Nitratifractor salsuginis DSM 16511: one gene and its partner. Each later gene encodes a partner of the first gene's protein in a complex. Links are inferred from orthologs where the notes say so. Each region holds a gene or a part of one and is shown on either strand. Other genes may lie near its edges.

What was found.
Region 2: the proteins of rpsG (region 1) and tig are in contact, whole or in part, in a crystal structure (PDB 3GTY), measured with the Thermotoga maritima proteins. The link is inferred for Nitratifractor salsuginis DSM 16511 from one-to-one orthologs. Residues at the interface, in WP_004081843.1 of Thermotoga maritima: Lys34, Lys52, Lys55, Glu59, Arg62, Gln63, Glu66, Asn67, Lys69, Val71, Arg95, Ala109, Lys110, Lys111, Gly112, Arg113, Pro114, Glu117, Glu121, Ile124, Ala125, Tyr127, Asn128, Asn129, Thr130, Gly131, Lys135, Asp139, Arg142, Met143; in WP_004081061.1 of Thermotoga maritima: Glu122, Val124, Val129, Leu130, Tyr133, Glu188, Gly259, Ile262, Tyr263, Glu266, Ser270, Glu273, Gln274, Glu277, Arg308, Gln311, Ile312, Ser315, Tyr316, Glu325, Arg329, Arg336, Leu363, Phe366, Trp367, Arg373, Leu377, Arg381, Leu384, Glu387.

The regions. Positions count from the first base shown.
Region 1 is NC_014935.1:1,925,582-1,931,822, forward strand. Bases 3,345-6,241 are described here. They hold rpsG (30S ribosomal protein S7), read right to left. Parts: upstream 5,079-6,241; coding sequence 4,611-5,078; downstream 3,345-4,610. Other genes in these bases: fusA (elongation factor G), read right to left, coding at 3,345-4,595; rpsL (30S ribosomal protein S12), read right to left, coding at 5,187-5,558; rpoC (DNA-directed RNA polymerase subunit beta'), read right to left, coding at 5,757-6,241. In the rest of the region: NITSA_RS09840 (chloride channel protein), read left to right, coding at 1-231; NITSA_RS09845 (chloride channel protein), read left to right, coding at 231-1,916; NITSA_RS09850 (2'-5' RNA ligase family protein), read left to right, coding at 1,990-2,499; more of fusA, read right to left, coding at 2,514-3,344.
Region 2 is NC_014935.1:8,101-14,346, forward strand. Bases 1,379-4,280 are described here. They hold tig (trigger factor), read left to right. Parts: upstream 1,379-2,129; coding sequence 2,130-3,431; downstream 3,432-4,280. Other genes in these bases: folE (GTP cyclohydrolase I FolE), read right to left, coding at 1,436-2,017; clpP (ATP-dependent Clp endopeptidase proteolytic subunit ClpP), read left to right, coding at 3,519-4,109; def (peptide deformylase), read left to right, coding at 4,116-4,280. In the rest of the region: NITSA_RS00035 (cysteine desulfurase family protein), read right to left, coding at 1-986; more of def, read left to right, coding at 4,281-4,649; NITSA_RS00060 (YifB family Mg chelatase-like AAA ATPase), read left to right, coding at 4,758-6,246. UniProt on the Bacillus subtilis protein: Involved in protein export. Acts as a chaperone by maintaining the newly synthesized protein in an open conformation. Functions as a peptidyl-prolyl cis-trans isomerase.

The DNA of each region.
Region 1 (6,241 bases):
GCGGGTATGGGGGCGGGACTCTCGGCCGGAGCCAAAACACCGCTCGCAGCCATAGTAATGATTACCGAAATGAGCCATGATGATGTGGTCATCCCCATGACGGCTGCTGTCATCACCAGTTATATCGTGAGTTTCGGCTACAGCCTATACCTTGGCCAGGAGAATATTTTCCGCAGTAATCTCAAGGATTTCACTCCTACGACCAGAAATTATCCGCCCAAAGAGGCATAATGTTCATTCCGGAATTGCTGCATTTTTTCATATTGCCGATCATCATCGGCCTGATAGGCGGTTTTTCCGCATATCTGTTTCGAATTTTTATACAGTTCTTCTCTTATCAGTACGATAAAATCGACGCCATAGGATCGATAGATTTCTATCTGCTGAGCATGCCTCTTCTCTTTTATCTCTCCCACATCACCATCAACAACTTTTTGCGCGATCGCGCCAATGTGACCATAGATGAAATTGCCAAAAAGATTTCACTCCTTAGCGGGCGATTCTCATTCATCAAAGGTTTTCTGGTCCTGCTTTTTACCTCCTTGAGCATCGGGTTCGGTGTCCCCATAGGCCGGGAGGGACCTATCGCCAAACTGGGAGGGCTTTTGAGCGAAGTTTTTCTGCTGACGGTAAAAACTCAGCGTATCAATATGCCGATTTATCTCAGTGCAGGAGTCTCCTCCGCGATCGCGGCAACCTTCAATGCGCCTATTGCCGGTGTGATATTCGGCATTGAAATCATCATCGGCCGTATCAACTCATATATTATTATTCCGCTGGTCGTTGCCTGTGCAACCTCGACCATGGTCGCCAGGGAATTTATCGGTGACTATACCGCCTTTTATGTTCCTCCCCTGCACTACAGCGACGCCTATTTCAAATACATGCCTCTTGCGGGAATATTTTTCGCCCTCATCGCTCTTGTTCTGACCTTTTCACTCAAACGGATGAGAAAACTCCGCTACAAATATCGCTACAAGTGGAAATATATCATCGTCTTCATCGGTTTCTTTGTGGGGGTGCTGATTGTATTGGAGCCCCAAATAAAGGGGGTCGGATATGAGTATATCAATCAAATCTTTTCTGCCGGATACAAATCCGATACGGCATTCGAAATTATGGCGTCAAAACTTCTTGCCATCATTTTAAGCATCGGTAGCGGAATATTCGGGGGGATGATGTCACCGTCAATTTTCATCGGTGCCTTTGGAGGATACTGGCTGGGTGGGGAGATCAGCCACTTCCAGACAGCGATAGATCCCAGGGTTTTTGCCCTCGTGGGAAGCGCCGCGATGCTTTCGGGCGTATCGAGGGCCCCATTGAGAAGCGCGGTCATCATTACTGAATTGACACATTCATATCAGATGCTTCTGCCCATTTTGATTACATCATCCATCGCTGCCTATATCGTAGCCAAGTCGGAATCCGGATCCTACTTCAAGAGAGGTTTGCTTCAAAGAGGTATCGACATTGAAGATCCGGGTGTTTTGAATTTTTTCAACACGTGCAAACTTGAAAACTACCTCGATAAAATTGAGCCCATCAAACCGAATGATGTCCTGAACAAAATCCTGCGTCGTTTCAGAAAGGCCCACAGTAACTATTTGCCGGTAGTCGACGAGGAGAACAAACTCATCGGCATTCTCTCACTTCGCGATGTCAGAAAGAGCAGACTTATCAGAACGAAAAAGAGAAAGGCTCTTAAAGTAAGCAACCTGATGAGTAAGCGCCCGTTTGCAATCAGTGACCAATCGGTCAAAGAGGACCTCTACAAAGCTATTTCCATTTTAAATGCCGATCACGTTCCATATGTCAAGCCCGACGGTACGTACGTCGGAATGATCAATATCAACAAACTACTCAAAAGTATGACCCTTCATCAGCAGGGATACAGGATAAAAGGCTTTTTCCGATAGTTCACCGATCTCTCCGTCATCTTTTCAACGCGAAGCATCTTCAAACTTTTTCTTCCTGTCGAATTATCCTGTTATGGCACAATACCCTATGCGCCTTTTTATCGCTTCACCCGTTCTTATTTACAATTATACGCAGTTGCGTCAGGATTTCTCCGCTGTCTTGAAGGGCAGATGGGTCGAAGAGAATGCCCTGCATCTGACGTGGATCTTTCTCGGCGATCAACCTGCGGCCGAACCCTGGCGGAAAAAATTGCGTCATCTCACAGCATTGGAAGCACCGATTCCACTCCAGGGGCTCGGCAGCTTCGGCAGGCCACCCAGGGTCTTTCACCTAAAAGCCCATGATCCCCTCCTCTACAAAAAAGCCCGGGAAATGAAAAACAATGGACTGGAACCTTATCGTTTCACTCCCCATGTAACCCTCTGTCGGATTGAAAAGATCGTTAATTGGCGGGAATACAAAAAGTTGTTGGAAAAATACAGAGAAGAAATTCTTGGAGAGATTCTCCCCGAGATCGCACTTTATGAAAGTACGCTCTGCAAAGGAGGTTCGATCTATCGAAAGATCGAGAGTATCGTTTAAGCGGTCCGGCCCGATCAGCCGTTGCGCTTCTCGATGATCTCTTTGGCCACGTTCGCGGGAACTTCGTCGTAGTGATCGAATTCCATCGCGTAGGTAGCCCGGCCCTGGGTCATGGAGCGCAGGTCGGTGGAGTAACCGAACATCTCCGCCAGGGGAACGAAGGCGTCGACGATTTTATTACCGGCACGATCACCCATACCGTTGATTTGACCGCGGCGCTTGTTGATATCGCCGATGACGTCACCCATATACTCTTCGGGGACTTCGACTTCGACCTTCATGATCGGCTCGAGGATAACGGGGTTGGCCTTTTTGGCCCCTTCGCGGAAGCCCATAGAACCGGCCAGTTTGAAGGCCATCTCCGAAGAGTCGACTTCGTGGTAACTTCCGTCGTAGAGGGTCACCTTGACATCCTCGACGGGATAGCCCGCCTGAATACCGCGCTGCATCGCTTCCTGAATACCTTTATCGACGGCGGGGATATATTCTCTGGGAATGACTCCCCCCTTGATCTCGTCGACAAACTCGTATCCGGCACCCTGCTCCTGAGGCTCGATCTTCAGGAAAACATGTCCATACTGACCGCGTCCACCGGACTGCTTGGCGTATTTGTACTCCTGGTTGACGGGAGCCTTGATGGTTTCGCGGTAAGCGACCTGGGGAGCACCGACTTCCGCTTCGACCTTGAATTCACGCATCATCCGGTCGACCAGGATCTCCAGGTGAAGCTCACCCATACCGGAAATGATGGTTTGGCCGGACTCTTCGTCAGTTGTTACACGGAAAGAGGGATCTTCCTGTGCCAATTTCTGAAGGGCGATTCCCATCTTCTCCTGGTCGGCCTTGGTCTTGGGCTCGACGGCGACAGAGATAACCGGATCGGGGAACTCCATCTTTTCGAGAATGACTTTGTCTTTCTCATCGGCCAGAGTATCGCCGGTCAGAGTATATTTCAGACCCACGACGGCACCGATTTCACCGGCGTAGAGTTCACTGATCTCTTCGCGCTTGTTGGAGTGCATTTTCAGCAGACGACCTACGCGCTCTTTCTTGTCTTTACTGGTATTGTAGACATAGGAACCGGACTTCAGGACCCCCCGATAGCTGCGGATAAAGGTCAGCTGACCCACGAAGGGGTCGGTCATGATCTTGAACGCCAGTGCGGCGAACGGACCGTTGTCAGTCGACTCGACATAGACTTCCGTACCGTCTTCGTACTCACCGCGGATGGGAGGAACTTCGGTAGGAGAAGGCAGGTAATCGACGACCGCGTCGAGCAGTGTCTGGACCCCTTTGTTTTTAAAGGCGGTTCCACAGGTCATGGGAACGATGCTCAGATCGATACATCCCTTTTTCAGACCCGCTTTGATCTCCTCTTTGGTGAGCTCTTCGCCCTCCATATATTTGTCGAGGAGTTCGTCGCTGGTTTCGGCGACCGCTTCAATCATCTTTTCACGGTACTCTTCAGCCAGTTCGACAAGATCTTCGGGAATATCGACGACCTCGTACTTCTGCCCCATCAGAGACTGATCGTCGTCCCAGATGACCGCTTTCATCTCGACCAGGTCTACAACCCCTTTGAAATCCTCTTCGGCACCGATGGGGATCTGAATGGGAACTGGATTGGCGTTGAGGCGATCTTTGATCTGACGCTCGACTTCGAAGAAGTCCGCACCGGTCCGGTCCATCTTGTTGACGAATACCATACGGGGAACATGGTATTTGTTGGCCTGACGCCAAACGGTTTCGGATTGGGGCTGGACACCGCCGACCGAACAGAAGACAGCGACCGCACCGTCAAGGACACGCATAGAACGCTCGACTTCGATGGTGAAGTCAACGTGGCCCGGAGTGTCGATAATGTTGATCTGATGACCTTTCCATTCACAGGTGGTCGCCGCGGAGGTAATGGTGATCCCGCGCTCCTGCTCCTGTTCCATCCAGTCCATGGTGGCGGCACCGTCATGGACTTCACCGATCTTGTGGCTGACCCCGGTATAGAAGAGGATCCGCTCGGTCGTGGTGGTCTTTCCGGCGTCGATGTGGGCTGCGATTCCGATGTTTCGTACTTTTTCCAGGGGATGTGATCTGGGCATGTTTTTTCCTTCTTCTTACCAGCGATAATGGGCGAAGGCTTTGTTGGCTTCGGCCATTTTGTAGGTATCTTCCTTCTTCTTGAATGCCGCACCCTTTTCGGTGGCGGCATCCATCAGCTCGTTGGCCAGGCGCTCGACCATTGTCCGCTCATTACGCTTGCGTGCCGCTTCAACGATCCAGCGGATCGCCAAAGACTGCTGGCGAACGGGGCGAACTTCGACGGGAACCTGGTAAGTGGCTCCACCGACACGACGGCTTTTGACTTCCATCACAGGGCGGACATTCTCCATCGCCTTGTTGAAGACATCAATACCCTTTTCACCGGTTTTGGATTCAATTCTCTCCAGGGCACCATACATGATCTTCTGGGCGACACTCTTTTTGCCGTCAAGCATGACGGCATTGATAAACTTGGTCAGGACTTTACTTCCGTGAACAGGATCCGGCATGACCGGACGCTGAGGCGCTCTTCTTCTTCTCATCAATCTTTCCTTTCTTCAATCGACAATTGATTTACTCAAACTTCACCCGCGAAGGTTGATCGGTGAAGCCTGATTTTGGCGGACAGAGCCGCGTGCAAAAAATTCGGCTTACTTGGGCCGCTTGGTTCCGTACTTGGAGCGGGAAACCTTCCGGTTGGCGACTCCAGCGGCATCGAGGGCACCGCGGACGATGTGATACTTCACACCGGGAAGGTCTTTGACCCGGCCGCCGCGGACCAGAACGATGGAGTGTTCCTGAAGGTTGTGACCTTCACCGCCAATGTAGGAGATGACTTCAAAGCCGCTGGTGAGGCGGACTTTCGCGACCTTACGAAGCGCGGAGTTCGGCTTCTTGGGGGTCGTGGTATAGACGCGGGTGCAGACACCGCGACGCTGAGGACAGTTTACTAGGGCAGGTGATTTGGACTTTTTGATCACCTTTTTCCGCTCTTTGCGGATCAACTGGTTGATGGTAGGCAAAGTTGCATCCTTTCATGCTTGTTTTATATAGAGTTTCTCTAAGAGAATTGAATCCGGGCTGAGACAGCTCGAGAAGCGGCTCGCTGCGAGCCTCTTCTTGAGCTGTCGACGGAAAAATAGGCAGTAATTATAGTCAAGAAGACTTAAAAATCATTGAATCCCGTACCGGCCGGGAATTCCGTTCCAGGCGTAGCGGAGTTACTCGGCAGTAAAGAATTTCAGTTTATCCGGCTGGATCATTCCGGTACCGACCGGGATCAGACGTCCGATGACGACGTTCTCCTTGAGGTCCTCCAGATAATCTACCGTTCCGGCGATGGAGGCGGAGGTGAGGACCTTGGTGGTATCCTGGAAGGAGGCGGCGGAGATGATACTGTCGGCACCGACCGCGGCCCGGGTGATTCCCACCAGCATCGGCTCGGCGATGGCGGGCTCACCGCCCCGCTCGACAATCCGCGCGTTCTCTTCCATAAACTTCCGCTTGGAGACGATATCTCCGGCGATAAAGCGGGTATCCCCGCTGTCGATGATCTTGACCTGGCGCATCATCTGGGAAACGATGATCTCGATGTGCTTGTCGGAGATGTTAACCCCCTGGCGGCGGTAGACCTGCTGGACTTCGCTGACGATGTATTCGTAGAGCGCCTTCTCACCCAGTGCTTCGAGAATATCGTGGCTGGAGA
Region 2 (6,246 bases), 1.9 Mb from region 1 along the record:
AAGGGGTGGACCGTCGCCGAGTAGGCGGCGACCTTCTCCCGGTTGAGCTCGTAGAGCATCGCTTCGCTCTCGACCCCTTTGAAAGCCGCCAGCACCGTATTCGGGGTGCGCAGGGCCCAGGGGACGAGGATCTCCACGCCGGGCAGGGCGCGCAGGGCCTCTTCGAGCTTGTCTCGCAGGTCCCGCATATCCTCCACCTCAAAGCCCAGGGCATCGGAAGCGATCTCCATCGCCTTGCCCATGCCGATAATGCCGGGGATGTTCCAGGGGCCGCTGCGGTAGCGCTCGGCTTTCATCCGCCCTCCGGGGATGATGGGCTGGAGCTCGACTCCCTCTTTGAGGAAGAGGCCGCCCACCCCGGCGGGGGCGTGGAGGGTCTCGGAGGAGAAGCTCAAAAAGTCGGGTTCGATCCGCTCCCAATCGACGGGGATGCGCCCCAGGGCCTGGGTGGCGTCGGTATGGAAAGGAACATCGTATTTCCGGCAGATCTCGGCGATCTCCTCCACGGGGTTGATGGCGCCGCTTTCGGCATCGACCATGCTTACGCTCACCAGGGCGGTGCGGGGGGTGATGTAATCAGTCAGCGTTTCAGGATCGATAACGCCGTCGCTGTTGACCGGCAGATAGTTGACCCGGCATCCCTGCTCTTCGAAAAAGCGGGCCAGTTCTAAGGTAGGCAGGGGTTCGCGTTCGGAGAGGATAATGTTGTTCTTGCGCCCGGTGAGGATGAAGCGCAAAAAGGTGCTCATAAAGACGGTGCTGTTGGCTTCTGCGGCGCCGGAAGTAAAGACCAGGGTCGCTTTGTCGGGGGCGTGGACTCCGGCGTAGCACTTCTCTACCGCTTCGTTGTAGGCTTTGCGGGTAGATGCGCCGAAATCGTGCAGCGCCGCCAGATCGCCGTAGGGCTGATCCAAAAATGGTTCCATCACCGCCTTGACCAGGGGGTCGACGGGGGTGAGGCGGTTGTTGTCGAGATAGACGTTCATAGGCTCGGGCCTCCTTAATGCTGAGTCATATTGTCAGGTTTCGACAATTATAGCAGAAAGAGAGACTTTCTTCTGAGATGGAAGATTGAAAATGGAAGATGGAGAATGAGTAACCGAGTAACCGATGTTATGTCATTGGTCATTAGTCATTTGTCATTGGGAGAAATTAAAGGGTATTGATCGGCAAGAGTGCTGGAGCAGCGACTTTAGTCGCTGAAATTAGCCTATGATCTTTAGAGCTATGCGACTAAAGTCGCTGCTCCTGTACCAATGATATTACTTTTGCATAACATCAGTGAGTAACCGAATAAGTGAGAAGTCGGCAACTGTCAAAAAATCGTAACACTTAGCACGTAGCACTTAACACGATCTCAGCTGGCCCAATGACCAATGGCTAATGACTAGTGACCAATTTTTCAACGCTCAGCGCTCAGCGCTCAACGCTCCCCTCAGAAATTCGAAGGGACGTTGGCGTTGATGAGGTCGTAGAATTCGTTGCGGGTACGGATGTCTTTTTTGAAGAGGCCTCTGAGGGCGGAGGTGACGGTGGTGGAGTTGATCTTTTCGACGCCGCGCATCTCCATACACATATGGCGGGCGTGGATGACCACGGCGACCCCTTTGGGGTGGATGGTGTCGCTGATGGCGTCGGCGATCTGCTCAGTCAGCTGCTCCTGGATCTGCAAGCGCCGGGCGAAGAGGTTGACCACTCTGGGGATCTTGGAGAGGCCGACGACTTTGCCGTCGGGGATGTAGGCGACGTGGGCCCGGCCGATGATGGGGAGCATATGGTGCTCACACAGGGAGTAGAATTCGATATCCCGTACCAGGACCATCTCGTCGTTGCTGCTGGTGAAGAGGGCCTTTTTCAAAATCTCTTCGGGGTCTTTGTGGTATCCCTCGGTGAGGAATTCCAGAGCCTTTGCCACCCGGTGGGGGGTTTTGAGCAGCCCCTCACGATCGGGATCTTCACCCAGGTTCTCCAGAATGGTCCGAACGGCCGCTTCGATCTTCTTGCTCTTGTCACTCATCTTTTCTGCCTCGGGAGTGTGGAATTTGGAGCGATTGTAGCACAGATGAGGCTTTTAGCTACTTTTTGGTAAAATCGTTGCCATTTATTATTACCGACAAAGGACCAATTCCGTGGAAATCAAAACCGAAAAGATCAATAACGCCAACGTGCTCATCAAGGGGGAGATCCCTACCAGCGAAGTGGAAGCCAAAGTGGACAAACTGGCCAAGGAGGCCGGCAAGCAGATGAAAGTGGACGGCTTCCGCAAGGGGAAGGTCCCCGCGCACATCGTCAAAAAGATGTACGGCGAGAAGCTGCAGGAGGATGCCGAGGGTGAAGCGATCCGTGATATGCTCAACCAGGCTTATGCCGAGGCGGGGATCGAGCCTGCCGAGATTATCGGGCAGCCCATCTTCAAAAAATACGAGAAGGGTGACGAGAAGATCGAGGCGGAGATTCAGATCTGCCTCCGTCCCCAGGTGGATGTGGAAGGGTATGAGAAGCTCGTTCCCTCCTATGAAGTCCCCGAAGTGAGCGAAGAGGAGATCGAAGAGCGCCTCAAGACTCTGGCCGAGCAGGTGGCTCCGCTGGTCAGCCTGGAAGAGGACCGCCCCCTGCAGGAGGGTGACACCGCCGTCTTCGACTTCACCGGCTATCTTGACGGAGAGCCTTTCGAGGGGGGAAGCGCCCAGGATTTCGAACTGCAGATCGGTTCGGGACAGTTCATCCCCGGCTTCGAAGAGCAGATGATCGGGATGAAAAAGGGCGAGACCAAGCGCATCAAGGTTACTTTCCCCGAGGATTACCAGGCGCCCAACCTGGCGGGCAAAGAGACCGAGTTCGAAATCACCCTCAAAGACATCAAGGTGAAAGCCGAGCCCAAGATCGACGACGAGCTGGCCAAAGCGATCACCAAAAAAGAGGATGCGACTCTCGAGAGCCTCAAAGAGCAGCTGGCTGAGCAGATCCGCACCGAGAAGCTCAACAAGCTCTACAACGAAGAGCTCAAGCCCAAGCTGCTTGATGCGCTGGTAGAGGCGTTCGAATTCGATCTGCCCGAGAACATCGTAGAGCAGGAGATCGACAACCTGGCCAACCAGAAGGCCCAGAGCCTCTCCAAAGAGGAGCTCGAAGCGATCCAGGGCAATGCCGAAAAGATCGAAGAGCTGCGCGAGTCGGTCCGTGACGACGCGACCCGCAGTGTCAAAGCGACCTTCATCGTCGATGCCCTGGCCAAGAAAGAGAATGTGGATGTGAGCGATCAGGAAGTCAGCCAGGTGCTCTACTACGAAGCGCTGATGGCGGGCCAGGATCCCGAAGCCCTTCTGAAGTATTATCAGAAGAACAACCTCATCCCCGCCATCAAGATGGGGATGATCGAAGACAAGCTCTTCGGCAAGCTGCTCGACCTTGACAACGCCGGAAAGAAATAGTATTCTCACTCCAATCGCCGTTGCTGTCTTCGCGGGCGACGGCCTCTTTCTCAAATCGTTCAATCTTCCTGAATCAAAGGTATTTCTATGAGCTATATCCCCTATGTCATCGAACAGACCGGCCGCGGTGAACGCAGCTACGACATCTATTCCCGGCTCCTCAAAGACCGGATCATTATGCTCAGCGGCGAAGTCAACGACGCCGTGGCTTCGAGCATCGTAGCCCAGCTGCTCTTTCTCGAAGCCCAGGATCCCGACAAAGACATCTACTTTTACATCAACTCCCCTGGCGGAGTGATCACCAGCGGCTTTTCCATCTACGATACGATGAACTACATCAAGCCCGATGTCAGCACCATCTGCATCGGCCAGGCGGCGAGTATGGGGGCCTTTTTGCTGGCGTGCGGAGCCGAAGGCAAGCGCTACGCCCTGCCCAGCTCCCGCATTATGATCCATCAGCCCCTCGGCGGTGCCCAGGGCCAGGCGACCGATATCGCCATCCAGGCCAAAGAGATCCTGCGGATGAAGACCTATCTCAACAAGATCCTGGCCGAGAAGACCGGCAAGAGCGTCAAAAAGATCGAAAAAGATACCGAGCGGGACTACTTTATGAGCGCTGAAGAGGCTCAGGAGTATGGCCTCATCGATAAGGTTTTGACAAAAAGTTTTGTGGAGTAATCGAGTATGATTCGTGACATCGTCGTCTATCCCGACAAACGGCTCAAAGAGATCTCCCAGCCCGTGGAGCGTTTCGACGAGGAGCTTCATACCCTGCTGGACGATATGTACGAAACGATGATCGCCAAAAACGGGGTGGGCCTCGCCGCTATCCAGGTGGCTGTGCCCGTGCGGGCTTTGATCATCAATGTCCCCGTGGACACCGATTCGGAGGACCCCAGGGTCCAGCAGCCCAAAGAGAATACCCTGGAGGTGATCAACCCGGTGATTTTGGATGCCGAAGGGAAGACCCGCTATCAGGAGGGGTGCCTCTCGGTCCCGGGCTATTTCGAAGAGGTGGAGCGCTACAAGGCGGTGCGCATCGAGTATCAGGACCGCTACGGAGAAAAACACATCCTCGAAGATGACGACTTCCTCGCTATCGCTGTGCAGCACGAGATGGATCATCTCGAAGGCAGGCTCTTTATCGAGAAACTCTCCCTCCTCAAACGCAAAAAGTTCGAAAAAGAGTGGAAAAAACGCCTACGTGGGAAAAAATAGCCCGTTTGGGCCTCTTCTTTTTCTTATAGAAAATCTTTCACTCTGCCATTTCTCAGTGCATCCTGATCAAATCTGTGGATAATAACGCAATACCAACGAGGAAGAAGTATGAGTGAGAACCCCGTTCAAACGGAAGAGCTGATCGAAGAGCGTGTCGCCATCAATACCATCGCCAGTGCGACCCTCGAGGGAGTGACGGCGCGTCCCATTACCGTGGAAGCCACCTTCACCAAGGGTTTACCAGGCTTCAGCGTGGTCGGCCTTGCCGGAAACGATATTCAGGAGGCCAGGGAACGGGTCAAGGCGGCGCTCATCACCAATGGCTTCGTCTTCCCCCCGCTCAAGATAACCGTAAATCTTGCTCCGAGCGACTACCGCAAGTCCGGTACTCATTTTGATCTACCTATCGCTCTGCTGATCGCCCTCAACAAAGAGTCGATCGACCAGGAGGATCTCTATGTCTTCGGGGAACTTGGCCTCGACGGCCGGGTCAAAAGCAGCTCGCAGCTTTTCCCATTGATCCTTTCCCTTCGTCAGCAGGGGGTGATCAGGCGGGCGGTTGTCCCCAGGGAGGCGATGGCGTATCTCTCCCATATCCCCGGGATCGAGTATTGGCCGGTGGAGACCCTCCAGGAGGCGATCGGCCTGATGAAAGGTACCGGGATGGAGGGGGAGAAGCCCGAGAGTGCCTATGAAGGGGAATCGCTCCAAATTGGGGGGAAGAGCTACTACTATCTGCGGGAGTACCCCGAGGATTTTTCCGAAGTCAAAGGGCAGGAGGTGGCCAAGCGGGCGGCGTTGGTCGCGGCGGCGGGGATGCACAACTTCCTGATGGAGGGGAGCCCCGGCTGCGGCAAGAGTATGATCGCCAAGCGTCTGCGTCATATCCTGCCTCCGGTGAGTGAAGAGGAGATCCTGGCCATCGCCAAGCATCAATTCCTCGACGGACAGATCCCCGACTTCCAACCCAGGCGTCCCTACCGGGCCCCCCATCATACGGCGACGTCGGCTTCCATCTTCGGGGGAGGAAGCAATACGGCAAAGATCGGGGAAGTGGCTCTCGCCCACCACGGGCAGCTCTTTTTCGATGAATTGCCCCACTTTTCCAAAAATGTATTGGAGGCATTGCGAGAGCCTTTGCAGGATCGCCGGGTCCATATCGCCCGGGTCCACAGCAAAGTCAGCTATGAAGCCGATTTTATGTTCGTGGCAGCGATGAATCCCTGCCCCTGCGGCAATCTCCTGGCCCAGAGTCGGGTTTGCCGATGCAGCGAAGCGGAGATCAAACGCTACCGCAACCGCCTCTCGGATCCCTTCCTCGATCGGATCGATTTGTTTGTGACGATGCAGGAGGTGGAAGCCGGCGATAGAGGGAGTGTCGATTCGGCGACGATGCACCGCCAGGTGATCGAAGCTTTTCTCCGGCAGAAGGAGCGGGGGCAGGAGCGGCTCAACGGCAAACTCAACGAGGCGGAGGTGGAGCGCTACTGTGTCCTGGATGAGGAGGCGCAGAAAGTCCTGGAGCAGGCCATCACACGCTTCGCCCTCTCCCAACGTTCCATCGTCAGCCTCAAAAAGGTGGCTCGGACCCTTGCCG